One region of the Sphingobacterium sp. Mn56C genome, then DNA from elsewhere that is predicted to be linked to it. Evidence: riboswitches for the same ligand, from Rfam matches in the RefSeq annotation. Region 1 holds a riboswitch; the other holds the start of a gene.
What was found. Region 1 has a riboswitch for thiamine pyrophosphate ahead of thiM (hydroxyethylthiazole kinase). Riboswitches for the same ligand answer to the same signal wherever they lie in the genome.

Region 1 (8,302 bases):
TATATACCTTCGATACGGTAGTCTTGGAGAAGGGCTTATTGGCACAGCTGTCGCCATTTTTTCCGGTATTAACACAGCTAGCATACGATCTGCGGTTGGAGTTTAAAAATAGACTGGACTCCATAATACTTGATAATTTTACCGCTTTACAACCGGCCGTAGAATGGCGGTTTAATGTTGCTGGAGCGCAGTACCTCCGAGATTTGGTCGACGGCATAGAAAATCCGCAGATGCAGCGTATTGTCTTTCCTAATGTTTATCCCTTGTATGGCGCTATAGACGTAAAAAACTCTACCGTGCTGCGCAACATTGCCTTTAGAAAAGATGGTAAAGAGCAGTTGGACCTTCTTGTTAAAATAGTGCCCGAAAATATAAAACAGCAGATTCAGGATTTCCACGCCTTACGGAGTTTCGAGAATAGGATACAGCAGACTTATGGTATGTTATTGAAGGATAGCAGTGACCTTTACATGCAGGATATCGCTAACTTTTTTAACGATGAAGTCCCTGTATTTTTGGTGGCTATCCGTGGTATAGACGCGCAGCTGGACGCGAATATAGACTGCTATCTTTCGGGCTGCAGGGAAAATAAATTCCAAGATGAATTTGAGCTTTCGCTACAGCAGACTAATTCCTTAGTAAGTGAGGAGTTAGGTAAACTAAACTGTTTTATACAGCAACAATTTCCGGCTTATTTTGAGAAGTTCCGAACAGATGGCATTGAATACGATTTTTATATCGGACAATCGTTGTCGCCGAATATTGCCTTTGATGAAGGCATGCTGGATGACATTCGTGTGCAGCAAATATTATCCATGGCCCGAATCAGTCAGAAGGTGCAACAACTTGCGCCAACCTTACCTATACCGCTAGAAACGACACAGCTCGTTATTATTCATCCCCATACCATAGATATTTCCTTCCGTCAGGATGAAAAACGCTTTGATGTGGAGGGGGGGTATAACATCCGGTACCATGTTATTAAAAAACGCATTGATAAGGTACATATAAAAGGAACACGAGAGCGTTTGGTACAGCCCGGAAAAATAGCTATAGTTTTGTATGGTATAGAGGAGATTGACACAATATTGACTAAATTGCAGCTGCATGCGGATGGAAGGCTTATGTCCAAACGTATTGAGTATCTTGAATTGGAAGAATTACAAGGGGTAAGTGGACTGAAAGCCCTTCGTATAGACGTCTGTTCTTAATTGTTATGGAATGAAAAAATTACCTACACCCGCTTATTCGTTTAAGATTTACCGCCCAAAAAACCTGTACACAGGTTTTTTGGCGTTTTTATCCCTTATGGCTATACAGGTGCCGGCACAAGGACAGGAGCAAACAGCAGATAGCACCTATGCGCTGATTGCGCCAGCCTATGATCAGGTCGGTAAATTCCGTAGGTTTTGGTTTGGCGACAGTTATAGGAAGCTTTATAATACGCCGGTTAAAATGCGCGTCATGGATTTAAGTAAGGAGCATGGCGGCCTGAATGTTGTAAAGTTGGGTGGGGGGATGCAAACGCAGTCTTTACGTTTTGTAGATGCCCATGGCAGAGAATGGGTTTTACGATCTATTCAAAAATATCCCGAACGCAGTTTGCCAGAAAATTTAAGACATACTATTATTAAAGATATTGTACAGGACCAGATCTCTATTACCCACCCCTTCGGTGCTTTAACGGTGCCGCCCTTCAATGTCGCGCTCGGTATTCCGCATGCCAGCCCTGAGTTGGTATATGTGGGCGACGATGAGCGACTGGGGGAATACCGGGATATCTTTAAAAATCGGGCGTATATGTTTGAGCCTCGGATGCCTTTTGAGGATAGTAAAACAGATAATACCGCTAAGGTCATCCGTAAAGTGTTGTCGGATAATGATACGGAGGTGGAGCAATCTTTAACCCTGCGGGCACGGTTGCTGGATATGGTGCTGGGCGATTGGGATCGCCATGAGGATAACTGGCGCTGGGATCCAGAAAAGGAGAAAGGGAAGAAGATCTATACACCCGTTCCCCGCGATAGGGATAAGGTGTATTACAAGACATCTGGTGTATTTCCCGTGTTGTTATCGTTGCAGTGGTTAAAAGCCCATCTACAGCCATTTAGTCCGCATATACGGAACGTACCGCATTGGAATTTTAATGCCCGACACTTTGACCGTTTCTTTCTGAATGGCTTGAGTCAGAGAGATTGGGAAAATGAAATTGAGTATATACAATCTACCTTAACAGATAGTTTAATAGGGCAGTCTATAGCCATGATGCCCGATACGGTGGTCCAATTAAGTGGTGCCGAATTAATACATAACATTAAGTCGCGCCGCGATGAACTCCTTAACACGGGTCTGGAATATTATAAATCGTTGGCTCGGGATGTAGATATTCCATTATCAGCGAAAAATGAATTTATCGATGTGGATTACCATAAGGATGGTTCGGTAACGGTGCAGGTGAACAATAAAAAGAAAGATGGATCAGCGGGCAAGGTTTTATATAAACGTAAATTTCAACCTGCAGATACCCGCGAGATCCGAATTTATGGGATGGATGGGGAAGACGAGTATACCCTGCATGGTTCGGGGAAAACGGCGATAAAGCTGCGCCTGATTGGTGGAAAAGGTGAAGACAGCTATACGGTTAAAAAATCCTTTGCAAATCGACGTAAGGTATACCTATACGACGATAAAGATACCAGCCTCAACCGGCTGCCTTTAAACGAAGGGCTACGGTACCGCTTAAAGAATGATACAGCCATCCACAGGTACACCTACGATGACTTTGTCTATGACCGGAAGGGAGTGTTGGTAAATTTAAATTACGGTGTAGATCGTGGATTGATCTTCGGCGCTGGCTATATCATCGAAAACCAAGGCTTCCGCAAAAAACCTTATGCCTATAAACATACCTTTATGGCCAACTACCTCGGTGGTCGGGAGTCGTTTATGTTACAATATGAGGGTATCTTTAAGTCGGTGTTTGATAAGCAGGATTTAGTTGTTGATATAAATTCGCAGGGCCCTTTTAATCTAAGCAACTTCTTTGGTTATGGCAATAAAACCGTATTCCAGAAAGGTGAGGGTGCCGGTATACATTATTACCGCAGCAGATATGATTTGGTAAACGCGAATGTTGTATTGGTGTATAAAGCTTCTAAAAATCTACACTTCCGCTACGGTTCGGCCTCCAGCTTCTACGACAGCTACAAAAAAGTAAATGAAAACCGTTTTCTGGGCGAATTTGCGGCTCAGCACCCTTCGGAAGACGTTTATGGTAGCAAGTTTTTTACCGGAGCAGTTTTTGGGGTCGATTATGATACCCGTGATACCAAGGACAACCCTAAACAAGGTATTCACTGGACTAGTAGTCTAAAATGGCAAGGGCAGGTTGGTGAAATTAAACGCCAGCATACCTACCTATCGAATAGCTTCGCCTTCTTCCATACCATGGCCAACGATGTACTTACTATCGCCAATCGTACAGGTTATGATAAAGTTTGGGGAAATGCCTATTACTTTCAGCATGCACAGTTGGGTGGCGAAAATAGCTTACGCGGGTATAACTCCCGTCGTTTCTCTGGTAATAGTATGGCGTATAACAATCTGGAACTTCGTGCGAAGGTGTTCACCTTCGATTCCTATCTTATACCAGGCACAATCGGTGTTACAGGGTTTTATGACGTGGGTAGAGTTTGGATGGCGCAGGAGAAATCTAACCAGTGGCATAGCGGTTATGGGGGTGGAATATACCTTATACCTGCCGATCTTATGCTGCTGCAGGTGGCATATGGTTTTTCTAAGGAAGCCACCTTACCGTATATCAGTATAGGACTACGCTTTTAAAATAAAGAGGGTATCCCCGTATGGGGGATACCCTTTTATCTTTTATACGGTAAGTGTAGCCCGATTACAGCAACTCCCATTTCCAGAAATGATGTAAAGGACCATTTCCTTGACCTATACCTAAGTTTTTGCCGGCAGAAATCGCCTGATGCGTATATTCAAGTCCGCAGGCTACCGCCTTAGGCAAGGGCTTACCTAAGGCCAAGAAACTCGCTATTGCCGAGGATAGGGTACAGCCAGAGCCATGTGTATTTTTAGTATCTATTTTTTGGGACCTGAAGTAGGCCGGTTTTTCATCCTTAAGAATAAGGACAGATTGAAGTTCATCATCCGTTAAATGACCACCTTTCACCAGTACAGCCGCCGCGCCTAAAGCCAAAATCTCCTCGCCCGCTTGTTGCATCTGTGTTTTCTGATTTACCGGATATCCGACCAATACGGAAACCTCATCTAAATTTGGGGTGAGCAATGCGGCGCGCGGAAATAGCAGCTCCTTGCATGCCGTAATGGTATCCGCTTCGATCAGTTTGTTGCCTGAGGTGGATACCATGACGGGATCGAAGATAATTGGCCCAGTATAGCCTTGCAAGGCTTTATGTATGACCTCTACTAATGCGGTACTATGCACCATACCAATTTTTATAGCTTCCGGATAAATATCATCCAAAATACAAGCTATCTGCTCGGCGACAGCATCTTCGGGAATGCTGTATATGGTGCGTACACCTTGTGTATTTTGAATAGGTAGGGCGGTAAGCACCGTTGTTGCATAGCAACCCAGCGCAGATATTGTTTTTAAATCTGCCTGAATACCCGCACCTGCACTCCCGTCAAAACCTGCAATACTTAATACCGAAGCCATGTTTCCATTTATTTTACGCATTGTAGTAAAGCTTTAAGGTTGGCGGCAGCGTTTCGTGGATCTTTGCTATGGCATATGGCCGATACTACGGCAATGCTATTGGCGCCACTTTTCCAAACGTCCTCCACATTTCCTTGATGTAAACCACCTATCGCAATTAAGGGTTTGCTTATGGTCGTTGCAAGCTGCTGCATGCCGGCAATGCCCCATTCGTTGATGGTGTCGGTTTTTGTCGCTGTCTTAAATATTGGACTCACACCTAAGTGGTCTACCACATCGAAATTAGCCCCCTGCATTTGCGTTAACGTTTCAAAAGACCAGCCGATTTTAAAGCGGTGGCCATATAAGTCAATAATATCAAGCGGGGCAGTATCCGATTGGCCAACATGTACAGCCCAGGCATCCACATCTACTGCGACCGACAAAACATCGTTAATAACCAAAGGGATACCATATTTATCGCAAATCTTTTTTAAAGCCTGCGCTTTTGTAAGAAAATCTTTAACCGGCAGGTTTTTCTCCCGCAGTTGTATAATATCAACCCCACCTAGAATCGCCTCTTCAGCAACCTGAAGCCAGGGAAGGTGCAAGCATTGTGCTTCCGATATTACCAAATATAATGGATAGGGAAATGAAGGGTTAATAGGCATAATGTACAAGATTTAAGTTATCAATAATATCAGCTTTAGAAAGGTTATATAAAACATCGTATAGGTGCAGCTGCAACGTTCCAGGGCCTTTAGCTATGCCGGCAGCCAGCTCGCCGGCTAAACTTAAAATAGCGACTGCAGCAACTGCCTGCTGTTGGTAATTGTTGCCGGTACCTAAAAAGGCTGCAATCATGGCGGTGGCTGTACAGCCCATGCCTGTTACTTTGGTCTGCATAGCATGACCATTGTGGACTTCAACAATGGTATTATGCGATACAATATAATCTACCTCCCCAGAAATACAAACAATTGAACCATACGTTTTGTTCAATATTTTTGCGGCAGTAAGGGCCTCATCACTACGGCTGGCACTGTCAACACCTTTAGTATTACTTAGGTTAAAGTCGGCCAAGGCCTGTATTTCAGAGGCATTTGCTCGTATTACCGTAGGCTTTAGGTTTAGTAAGCGTTGTAAGGATGCATTTCTAAACGCTGAAATACCCGCCCCCACAGGGTCTAAGACCCAAGGGCGTTGTTTTTCATTGGCCGTCTGTGCGGCTACAACCATTACTTCAGCCCACGTATTGCTTAGCGTACCAATATTAATAACCAAGGCATTAGAAATCCCGATAATCTCCACGATTTCCTCCTGCGCATGCGCCATAATTGGTGAGGCGCCAATCGCCAATAATGCATTCGCCGTGGTATTCATGACCACTAAGTTTGTAATACTATGCACAATCGGTGCCTGCTGGTTTACTATTTCTAACTGATTGAAAATTCCCAATTTTTCCATAAAAAACAATTTAGCTGCTATAGAGGAATTAAATACGGAAGCTATCGGTGGTCGTATAGGAGGACGTGTTATGCCTAACTGAAGAACAGGTTTTAAAAAGCTATAATTCCAATGGTTACGGAATATATGATGCCACTATAATCAGAAAAACTGCCTTTCCCTACGCCGGTATCAACCGTATCAGGTTCCAAGGGACTCTCTCAATTCTGTATCAGAATACCCCTAAAGCTTGGGTAAAGATACAGCATTAATTTAAGATAGCCAACGCTAAAGTGGCGTCATTCTCCATCCGATAACACTATTAAGTCTATTAAATTCGAGAATAATCTTTATTTTTAGACTTTAAAAAATATATTGTAAAACAAGATATGCCTTAAATTTGTTTAAACTAATACATACATAAACACGAATCTATATGCAAAAAATTAAATGGTCGGTATTAAGTATTTTATTAGCACAGTTTACCTACTCCGCCCAGGCACAGCAGTTGGATGTTTTAAAGCACCCGGTTTCTAATGCCATAACGTACAGTAAAACCATTCAAAATAGCAAGCTAGAGAATAAAAAAACAGACTTGGATCGAGAAGGTGTGAAAGGCAAATTCTTGCCTAAGGTTACGGCGAATGGTATGTATGGATATATGAACAGCACCATTGATATAGATCTACCCACACAAACGCTGCCCATTACTGGTATTACACTTTTTGAAGGAAGCCAGCGCTCCAGGTTATCGTCACAGGTTGCACTGGCAGGAGTAACAGCGACGCAGGTAATATTTAGTGGCTTGCAGATTAGTAACGGGCAAAAAGCATTAGAACAGAAGTCTATAGCACAAAATCTACTTTTAGAAGCCTCTTATGATGCTATTGCCCAAGAAATAGTGTTGTCGTTTGACCAGCTTATGCTACTGAAAGAGGTGGATTTGTTAATTTCCGATTCCGAGAAAAGGCTAAATAAGGAACACCTAAAGGTCACGAAAGCCATAGCCAACGGCCTCGCTATACCTTACGATAGAGATAAAATTAAACTCGCTATGCTGGAGCTCGAAAGTAAAAGAGCCGAAGTAGCGAGCAACAGAGAGCTGCTGTACTATAAACTGGAAGAATTAACCGGTCTTCCTATGGAGGAGGTACAAGGCGTATCGTACCAGCTGCAGGAGATAATATTGAACCTCGATGAAGCCAGCCAGATGAACCGTAAGGAACTGGATGCCCTGCAGGCTTCGCAAAAAGCCTATGAATATGCGTTGAAAAAGGAGAAAGGAGCCCAGCTACCGCTATTATTAGCCTTTGGAAATGTATCCTATATCAACCTATTTGATACGCGTATTACAATAAAAGATGCACCGGTTGTGGGAGATGTTAAAACGCGGGGAAACCATTTCAGGATGGCGCCAAACTATACGGTTGGTTTAGGTATGAAATGGAATATATTTGAAGGTAAGGAACATAAGGTGAATATTGAAAAAGCAAAAATGGATATTCTTATCAATGCCAATAAAATTGAAGATACCAAAGAGAAGCTGAGTTTATTACAGCGCAAAACCCTGGCCGATTACAACCTAGCCTTAAAAAAAACCAGTGTCAATAAACAGCAAATGACCATTGCACAAAACAACCTGTTTTTAGCATCGCGACAGTTTGAGGAAGGTTTACAGGATGTTACCGAACGTTTGGAAGCGGAAAATGAATATTACAAACAATCCTTAGCATATTACAACCAGATTTTAAGTCAGCGTACTGCCGCGACAACCTTATTAAAGTCTAATGGCAACTTATATCAATTTATTATTAGATAATTATGAAAAATATAGTATACACCTTTAGTTTTTTATTGTTTTTACAGAGCTGTTCCAATGATCCGGCCAAAAAGATCAAAAATTTGGAGGGTAAAATCGAACGGGAACAACTATCGGTAACCACCAAAATTCCGGGAAAGATTCACCGCATATTAGTAGAGGAGGGGCAACTGGTGCATAAAGGTGATACCCTTATGGTATTGGAATTACCCGAGGTAGACGCTAAATCTAAACAAGCGCAGGGTGCATTAGAGGCTGCACAGGCGCAGTATGATATGGCTGTAAAGGGAGCTACCGACGGACAAATGACACAGTTGCGCGCTAAGGTCAATGGCTTAAAGGAGCAGTTCGAC
Region 2 (8,302 bases), 140 kb from region 1:
TCAGTGCCTGCGCCTCTAGCAAAATCTCCGCATCATTTAAGGTACGCCGTGGAATCTTATTGTCCATGCTAAAGGCACAGTAAGTGCAAATATTCTGGCATTCATTGCTCAGGTATAAGGGAGCATAAAGCTGTATCGTCTTTCCGAAACGCTGCTGCGTTAAAGCCCTACTCTGCTGGGCCATTTCCTCCAAAAAGGGTGCTGCAGCCGGCGAAATAAGCGCTTTAAAATCTTCGATAGTACGGTGCGTCTTGGCTAATGCCGCACGTACATCGCTATCCCGCTTCGTATAGATACTCGCGTACACCTGCTCCCAGCGGTATTGTGTGAATATAGATTGAAACATAGTAGTACCTTATCTTACTGCAAAAATGCGGTTAAAGGCGAACTCTCCTCGGCAGTTTGCGATGCCTGGGGCAACCCCAGTTCGAAAGCCTTACGACCAGCCTCCACCGCCCATTTGAATGCTAGACCCATTTGCACCGGATCCGAAGCCACGGCAATAGCCGTATTTACCAATACGGCATCGGCCCCCATCTCCATAACCCTGGCGGCATGCGATGGCGCCCCCAATCCGGCATCTACAACCACAGGTACCTGTGCCTGCTCTATAATAATACGCAGAAACTCCTCGGTCAATATGCCCCTGTTACTACCAATAGGTGCCGCTAAAGGCATAACCGCGGCAGCACCAACCTGCGCTAGGCGCTTACATAACACCGGGTCGGCATGCACATAGGGCAGCACAATAAAGCCCTCTTTAACCAAAATCTCCGTAGCCTTTAATGTCTCTACCGGATCAGGCATAAGGTACTTCGGGTCGGGGTGTATTTCCAGTTTCAGCCAATTCGTCTGCATCGCTTCACGCGCAAGTTGAGCAGCAAAAACAGCCTCTTTGGCATCCCGGGCCCCGGAGGTATTGGGTAGCAATTGAATACCCCGCTGCGGCGCTACCGGCTGCGGAATATGCCGCAGTATATTACCCTCAGTTTCATGATTTAGCTGCATTCTTTTTAGCGCTACAGTTACCATTTCCGTGGCGGTAACCTGCATGGTATCTGCCATAACCTTTAGGCTACCAAACTTCCCTGTTCCTAAAAACAAACGGGAACTAAATATTTGATCTGCAATTTTTAACATCCTAATCTTATAAAGTGTTTAAATACCGAAGTAACTGTTTAATCTCGGTTGCGGTACTATTCAGCAAACCGCCAGACATAGCCAATCCATATAGACCGCTATCCAACAATATATTAGCATCATTTATCTGCACTCCGCCAATAGCTATCACAGGAACATTGGCAGTTATTTGCGTTTTTAAAAGGGCCTGGTATCCGGATAAGCCCAAGACAGGGCTTAATTTTTTTTTCGTCGACGTATAGGTAAAAGGCCCTAAACCAATATAATCGCAATTCTCCTGTACCCGCTGCTGCAGGTCGGCCAACGTATTTGCGGTACCTCCAATTATGGTATCAGGCTGCAACATGTCTCGGGCAATGCTTACTGCAGTATCTTCTAACCCCACATGTAAGCCATCGGCATGAAGCTGCCTGCTTAAGTCTACCCGATCATTAATAATCAGCGTAGCCCCATAGACCTTACAACGCTGCTGCACCTCCAACCCGAGATCCAAATAAGCCTCGTTTGTAAAGTCCTTACAGCGCAGCTGTATCCATTTCAAACCGGCATCCAACACAAACTGTATTCCCTGTAACTGCTCTGTAGCAGTACGTCCCTGACTAATATATTGTAAACGTTCTATCTGTTTTGCCATAATGCTTTTATCCCTTTAAAATAAGCTAACGTATCATTCGCATCCCATAAAGCGGAATGCAGAGCGATGCCATCAAAATCGCGCAATACGTCCATTTCATATTGTAAACGCGGCAGCGCGATTCCACCGAGCGCAATACGTTTTGCACGGTTCGACTGTTTAAGTATACACAGCCTTTCTTCCGAAGGCATCGCTGGGTAATTGCTTTTGCTGAGCGATGCAAAGACCGGACTGATAAATACGGCGTCAAAAGCCCCACCTAATGCGGCAAAGCTGTCTGCACTATGTACGGATGTCGATAGCGTATATTTTTCCGCCAGCTTGGGCAACCTAAGGTAAGCGTCGTTACCCAAATATTCCGACTCCTTAAAATGAAAACGCCCGTTATTAAACGGCATATGCCATGCTAAACAATCGGCGGGCCATATCAGGCGCGACTGGTACTCCTCGGGAATATTCGCCCTCCAATAGTCCATATCAGGGGGCCGCAGCTTACGCCGAATATAGAGCGCATCCAAGCCCTCCTCGAAAAGTTCCCGAACAACAGCGCCATCTTTACTGCGCTGTTGTTCGGGTAATACGGCATAAATTAACGATAGCATAACCTATTATTTTTAGCTATACAACGCACCGCCATTCGCTTTAAAAGCAATTGATTTTTCCAACATACCATCCTCCGAGGCCTTACGAATCTCCTGCGTAATTTTCATCGAACAGAATTGAGGTCCACACATGGAGCAGAAGTGCGCAATCTTAGCCCCCTCTGCAGGCAAGGTTTCGTCGTGGAATGATCGAGCCGTATCCGGGTCCAGGGATAAGTTAAACTGATCTTCCCACCGGAATTCAAAGCGTGCCTTACTTAAGGCATTATCCCGGTATTGTGCACCCGGGTGCCCTTTGGCTAAATCTGCCGCATGGGCAGCAAGCTTATACGTAATCACCCCATCTTTAACATCTTTTTTGTTCGGTAAACCGAGGTGTTCCTTTGGCGTCACATAACATAACATCGCCGTGCCAAACCAGCCTATCATCGCAGCACCGATGGCCGAAGTGATATGGTCATAACCCGGGGCAATATCGGTAGTAAGCGGACCCAAGGTATAAAATGGTGCTTCGTGGCATGTTTGAAGCTGCTTGTCCATATTCTCCTTTATGCGATGCATAGGCACATGTCCGGGTCCCTCGACCATCACCTGCACATCATGCTCCCAGGCAATTTTTGTTAACTCACCAAGCGTTTCGAGCTCCGCAAACTGTGCTGCATCATTTGCATCGGCAATACTGCCGGGGCGTAAACCATCGCCCAAGGAGAAAGCCACATCATATTGCTTCATAATCTGACAGATATCCTCGAAGTGGGTATACAGAAAATTCTCCTTATGATGCGATAAACACCATTTCGCCATAATACTGCCGCCACGCGACACAATACCCGTAACGCGTTTCACCGTCAGCGGAATATAGCGCAATAGTACCCCAGCATGAATGGTGAAATACGATACCCCCTGCTCTGCCTGCTCTATCAATGTATCCCTAAAAATCTCCCAGCTAAGGTCTTCCGCCTTACCATTCACCTTTTCCAAGGCTTGATAGATGGGCACCGTACCAATCGGAACAGGAGAATTACGTAATATCCACTCCCGTGTTTCGTGGATATTATTGCCCGTAGAAAGGTCCATTATCGTATCGGCACCCCAACGGCAAGCCCAGACGGCCTTTTCAACCTCTTCTTCAATAGACGATGTAACGGCCGAATTGCCAATATTGGCATTTATTTTTACCAAGAAATTACGCCCAATAATCATAGGTTCCGACTCGGGGTGGTTAATATTATTAGGAATAACCGCTCTTCCTGCAGCAACTTCCTCGCGCACAAATTCGGGGGTTATATGGCTCTTAGGAACCCGCGCACCAAAGCTATTACCTGCATGCTGCTGCAGTAACGTTTTATCCTGTAATGTATCATAAAGTGCATCAATGCGTTGGTTTTCGCGAATAGCGATATACTCCATTTCAGGCGTTATAATTCCCCGCTTCGCGTAATGCATCTGCGACACATTAGCACCCGTTTTTGCACGTAAAGGTTTACGCAAATCCGGAAAACGTATCGCTGTTAAGGAGTCATCCTGCAGGCGCTCCTTGCCATACGCCGAAGTAATGGCTGGCAGCTCCTCAACGTCGCCACGTTCTAAAATCCACGGCCGGCGGATGCAGGGAATACCCGCATAAATATCAACGGTATGCTGCGTATCGGTATATACACCCGTCGTATCGTATACCACCACCGGCGCATTTGGCATTAAAGTACCGTCCATGGTGCGCGTGTCTGCTAGGCTAATCTCGCGCATGGCAACCCTTAAATCCGGGCGGCTGCCCTGCACATAAATTTTACGGGACCCTGAAATCGGCCCTGTAGTAATCCCCTCCTGAGTAGGAAAAAAGTCCTTTTGCTTTGCCATAACCTATCCTCCTTGTGCTGCAGTGATAATTAATACGGAATCGTTTTCCTGCAAGAGGTACGACGATTGACTACTTCGAGGAATTAAGACATCATTTACGGCTACAGCAGTCCCTTGGACGCTACCGTTCAGGAGCTCATCCATCAGTTCGGATAACCGTACCGAAGGCTGCACTTCTCTGCTTTGGTTGTTTACATTAATTTTCATTTCCAAAATGTTTTAACTAATCTTCAGAAATGAACTTGAATATAGAAGGATGGAATTTTAGGTCAGTTCTCAACACATAGACCTACAAAAATACATATGCAACAAGGAAGCTGCACTTCTCTTTTCCCTTCGCCGGTACTAACCGGATCAAGTTCTAAGGGTATAATCTCAGCACTAAGGCACCCCTAAAGATTTTTTTTGCAAGGTCTGTATTATTCATGAAAAAAGCAAATCATAAGCATAAAAAGAAAAATCAGGGTTGCAATTGCGGCGCATAATTTGCCGGGAAAAATACGGCTGCACGCTACTAAACCCTTCCTTAGCTATTCAATTAGGTAAGTTTTAAAATTATATTATTTCTTAAAAAAATATAACAACAGTTCTATCGAAACCCTATTTTAACGGATTTTAATTATCTGTCCACAACTTTTAGCTGTACTTATTCCAGCATTTCACAATTAATTACAACCCACAACTCGGTTCTCATTATTTTATAAACAATACGGGTTATTAAACGGACAAGAAAAATGTTTGCAACTACCCCTATAAGGTCCTATCAAAGCTACCTCATCGCAAAGAAGTTGAATGCAGCTGCTCAAAAGATAATAAGCAAGCATATCACCTTACTAAACTGCTTTCATTTATCCCAAAAAGTCATCTAATTAAGCTGTCCGATATGCCCTGTATAAATTAAGATTTCTTAAATACTCCAAAATTTTAATGCTCCAATACATAGAGCTAGACAACAAGTTTTTTCTACTGAAAGGTTTATTTTTATCTTAATACGTAATATTTAGTAACGATTAGTCTACATATTTTCTATTTAATAAAGCATACAACTCCTAACTCCGCATATATTTACAATCAAAATAAACATAACCCTTAAGAAATAAAAAATATACAGTCCATACAGGGCGTAAAAGACCTGATAAAATACATCATAGAAAAAAAGGCCAGTGTATACCAGCAAAATGCTTTAAAAGTGGCTTATAATTTAAGTTTTTAAAGAAAAAATAACCCTAAAAGAACTAAAAATATGAATACAAATACCAAAAACATGGAAAAAACAAAGGCAAAGGAAAAGACCTACCAAAGCCCTGTCATAGCCATCACACGCATAGGCTTAGAAGGCGGTTTTGCCATAGAATCTGCCCCCTTAAATCCGACATCTGAATTTGGGGAAATTGTAACGGAATGGGAACAAGGGGAAGATGTAAGCACAACAATAGAATGGTAACCTAAAAAACAATTATTATGAATATTTTGAAACTCAACCTAGGGATACAACAATTCCATAACACAGGCCATCTTATACCAGCAGTTCTGCTGTTGTGCAGCCTGTTAGCGTTTTCCTGCGCCAAACAGGAGGACAAAAACTATAATCCCGACGATAATGGAAGGGTTAAGGTGCGCATCAGCAGAGCCAGCTTCGACGACGAAATTAATTTCAAGTCGGGCAGCACTCCCTTTACCGATTACCCTTTGTCAAACCAACAAACCGTATCCGTAGATTTTAATGCAGACTACTACCTGACAGCCACACTAACACCAGAACCGAGCCAAAAAGCGGACAAAAACCCGTCCACAAAAGCCGATATTATAATAGATCTCCTAGAAAATAACGTCAAATACAAAATCGTAGTCTTTGACCCGAATGGCGGTTATGTAACCGAAAAAAACTACAGCCATCAAAATGAAGACACCGAAGGAGACCTGCTATTAGATGAATACAAGGAATACACTTTTATCGCCTACTCCATAAACAGCAGCAGCACAGCGCCACCAGACATGACCTTTACCAACCCCAATGTCAAAACATTAGCCACCGCAAGGGTGTCCGTACCCGGAAATGCAGATTTTATGTACTTTAAAAAGAAGCTAACGCTGGTTGCCAATACCACTAACTACTTAGAAGTAGCGTTTAAACACCTATTCAGCGAGATAACCACAAAAATTGATGTCAGCGCAACTGGCTATACCCTGACCGCATTTGAAGCAACCATCAGTCCGCATAAAAACTCCGCAAATATTTCGCTAGCAAGTGCTGCTATAACCAGGCCTGTAGCAAATGTTACAGCACCCGTTTTGTTTACACCAAACCCAACAAACTCGGTAACGACCTTGATAAACTCCCCAGAAAATACCAATACGACACTTACGGTAAGCAAAATTACCGTCGGAGAGATTACCGAGACCAATCTTCCAGCGATTACAAACCTTAAAATTACACCCGGTGTAAGGTACAACCTAACCCTAAAAATCACGCCAAACGATAAATACCTGGTACACCAAGGTAGACCCGCAGCACAGATCGGCGGACAAATATGGGCGCTGCATAATGTTGGTGTCGCAATAAATCAAGACCCTAATCAAAGCCCAATCACTTCCCAGCTGCATGGTAACTATTATCAGTTTGGCCGCCTCCCCGCTGTTGCTGGACCAACAAGCATTACCGAAAACTCAAATTGGAACGCCACAGCTGCCCCCTACACGGCATGGAATACCGGAACAGAGCTCGCACCAGTTAAAACGGCCACCGACCCCTGTCCTGCAGGATTTAGGGTACCCACAAGAATGCAAATGGCGCAATTAGTAGCCAATATTACCCCAACAAACAGAGGAAGTTTTGCTGAAAGTAACACCCATTATAATGCAGCAAAAGTATTAACCAGCAAAAGAAATAAAAACATATGGCTGGTACTACCTGCACAGGGAATAATGAATACGAATAGCACAGGAAATGAGCCAGTTGGTTTACAGAATCGTGGGAGCTGGGCAAACTACTACACAAGCTCTGCAAGTTCTGCCGGTTTTTGGCGCTTAACAGCTTTGGAAACAACTTTTGAGTTAACGCTACTAACCGATGGTTTTTTACAGCAAAGTCGACCACTGCGATGCATTGCGGAATAACCGCCGACTGTTAACAGCCTTATATTTTTAGCAGGATGCCCGTTTTTGGAATTTATAACCCTGGCTGTCTCTAAAAGACTCACAAAAAACAGTAAAAGAAAGAATAAGGTTAAGCTACTTTGATAACAAAATAACAACATAACAACAAGGAAAAGAGAAGAAAGCCCTAAAAAGCAATCTTCTCTTTTTTTGTTGAAACAAGTCCAAAGCATTATCCCCTACAACAAACCAATACCCTCCCCCCCCCAAAAAAAGCATAGTGCTGCGCACGAAAAAACTATCTTCCATAAAAAGAGCCCAAATATTTTTAGCGCCCTAAACCCATTTCCTTGCTGTATTTGAATGCTTCCGGGTAGAACTACACAAATAATCCATTCTCCAAGGTTTAAATCTGTGACCTTTGCACTCTTTTTTTAGGGGCTAAGGCCTATAAACTTTTTTTTACCAGCCACATCACTAGAAAAACCAGCAAAATCACCATACAACAACACTTTTACTCTCCTACAGCATTAAAAATTAAAAAAACACACAGCTAGAGATAAAATACAGCTGAATTAAGTGCACCACAACACGTTTAAAGAAACAAATTACGCCAACAAGCAATATTTAGTAACGATTAGTCTACATATTTTCTATTTAATAAAGCATACAACTCCTAACTCCGCATATATTTACAATCAAAATAAACATAACCCTAAAGAAATAAAAAATATACAGTCCATACAGAGTGTAAAAGACCTGATAAAATACATCATAGAAAAAAAGACCAGTGTATACCAGCAAAATGCTTTAAAAGTGGCTTATAATTTAAGTTTTTAATGAAAAAATAACCCTAAAAGAACTAAAAATATGAATACAAATACCAAAAACATGGAAACAACAAAGGCAAAGGAAAAGACCTACCAAAGCCCTGTTATAGCCATCACACGCATAGGCTTAGAAGGTGGTTTTG

Region 2: linked by a shared signal. The riboswitch ahead of thiS (sulfur carrier protein ThiS) and the one ahead of thiM (hydroxyethylthiazole kinase) in region 1 are both predicted to bind thiamine pyrophosphate.

Annotation. Positions count from the first base shown of each region.
Region 1 is NZ_JBMOUC010000001.1:1,166,539-1,174,840, reverse strand. It holds gene ACL9RF_RS04980 (hypothetical protein) at 1-1,211, shown strand, start outside; gene ACL9RF_RS04975 (BamA/TamA family outer membrane protein) at 1,222-3,843, shown strand; gene thiD (bifunctional hydroxymethylpyrimidine kinase/phosphomethylpyrimidine kinase) at 3,908-4,726, opposite strand; gene thiE (thiamine phosphate synthase) at 4,714-5,355, opposite strand; gene thiM (hydroxyethylthiazole kinase) at 5,345-6,151, opposite strand; TPP riboswitch at 6,292-6,385, opposite strand; gene ACL9RF_RS04955 (TolC family protein) at 6,567-7,949, shown strand; gene ACL9RF_RS04950 (HlyD family secretion protein) at 7,952-8,302, shown strand, end outside.
Region 2 is NZ_JBMOUC010000001.1:1,024,524-1,032,825, reverse strand. It holds gene thiH (2-iminoacetate synthase ThiH) at 1-346, opposite strand, end outside; gene ACL9RF_RS04385 (thiazole synthase) at 361-1,140, opposite strand; gene ACL9RF_RS04380 (thiamine phosphate synthase) at 1,148-1,774, opposite strand; gene ACL9RF_RS04375 (hypothetical protein) at 1,759-2,376, opposite strand; gene thiC (phosphomethylpyrimidine synthase ThiC) at 2,389-4,233, opposite strand; gene thiS (sulfur carrier protein ThiS) at 4,237-4,440, opposite strand; TPP riboswitch at 4,548-4,637, opposite strand; gene ACL9RF_RS04360 (hypothetical protein) at 5,498-5,677, shown strand; gene ACL9RF_RS04355 (hypothetical protein) at 5,695-7,350, shown strand; gene ACL9RF_RS04350 (hypothetical protein) at 8,221-8,302, shown strand, end outside.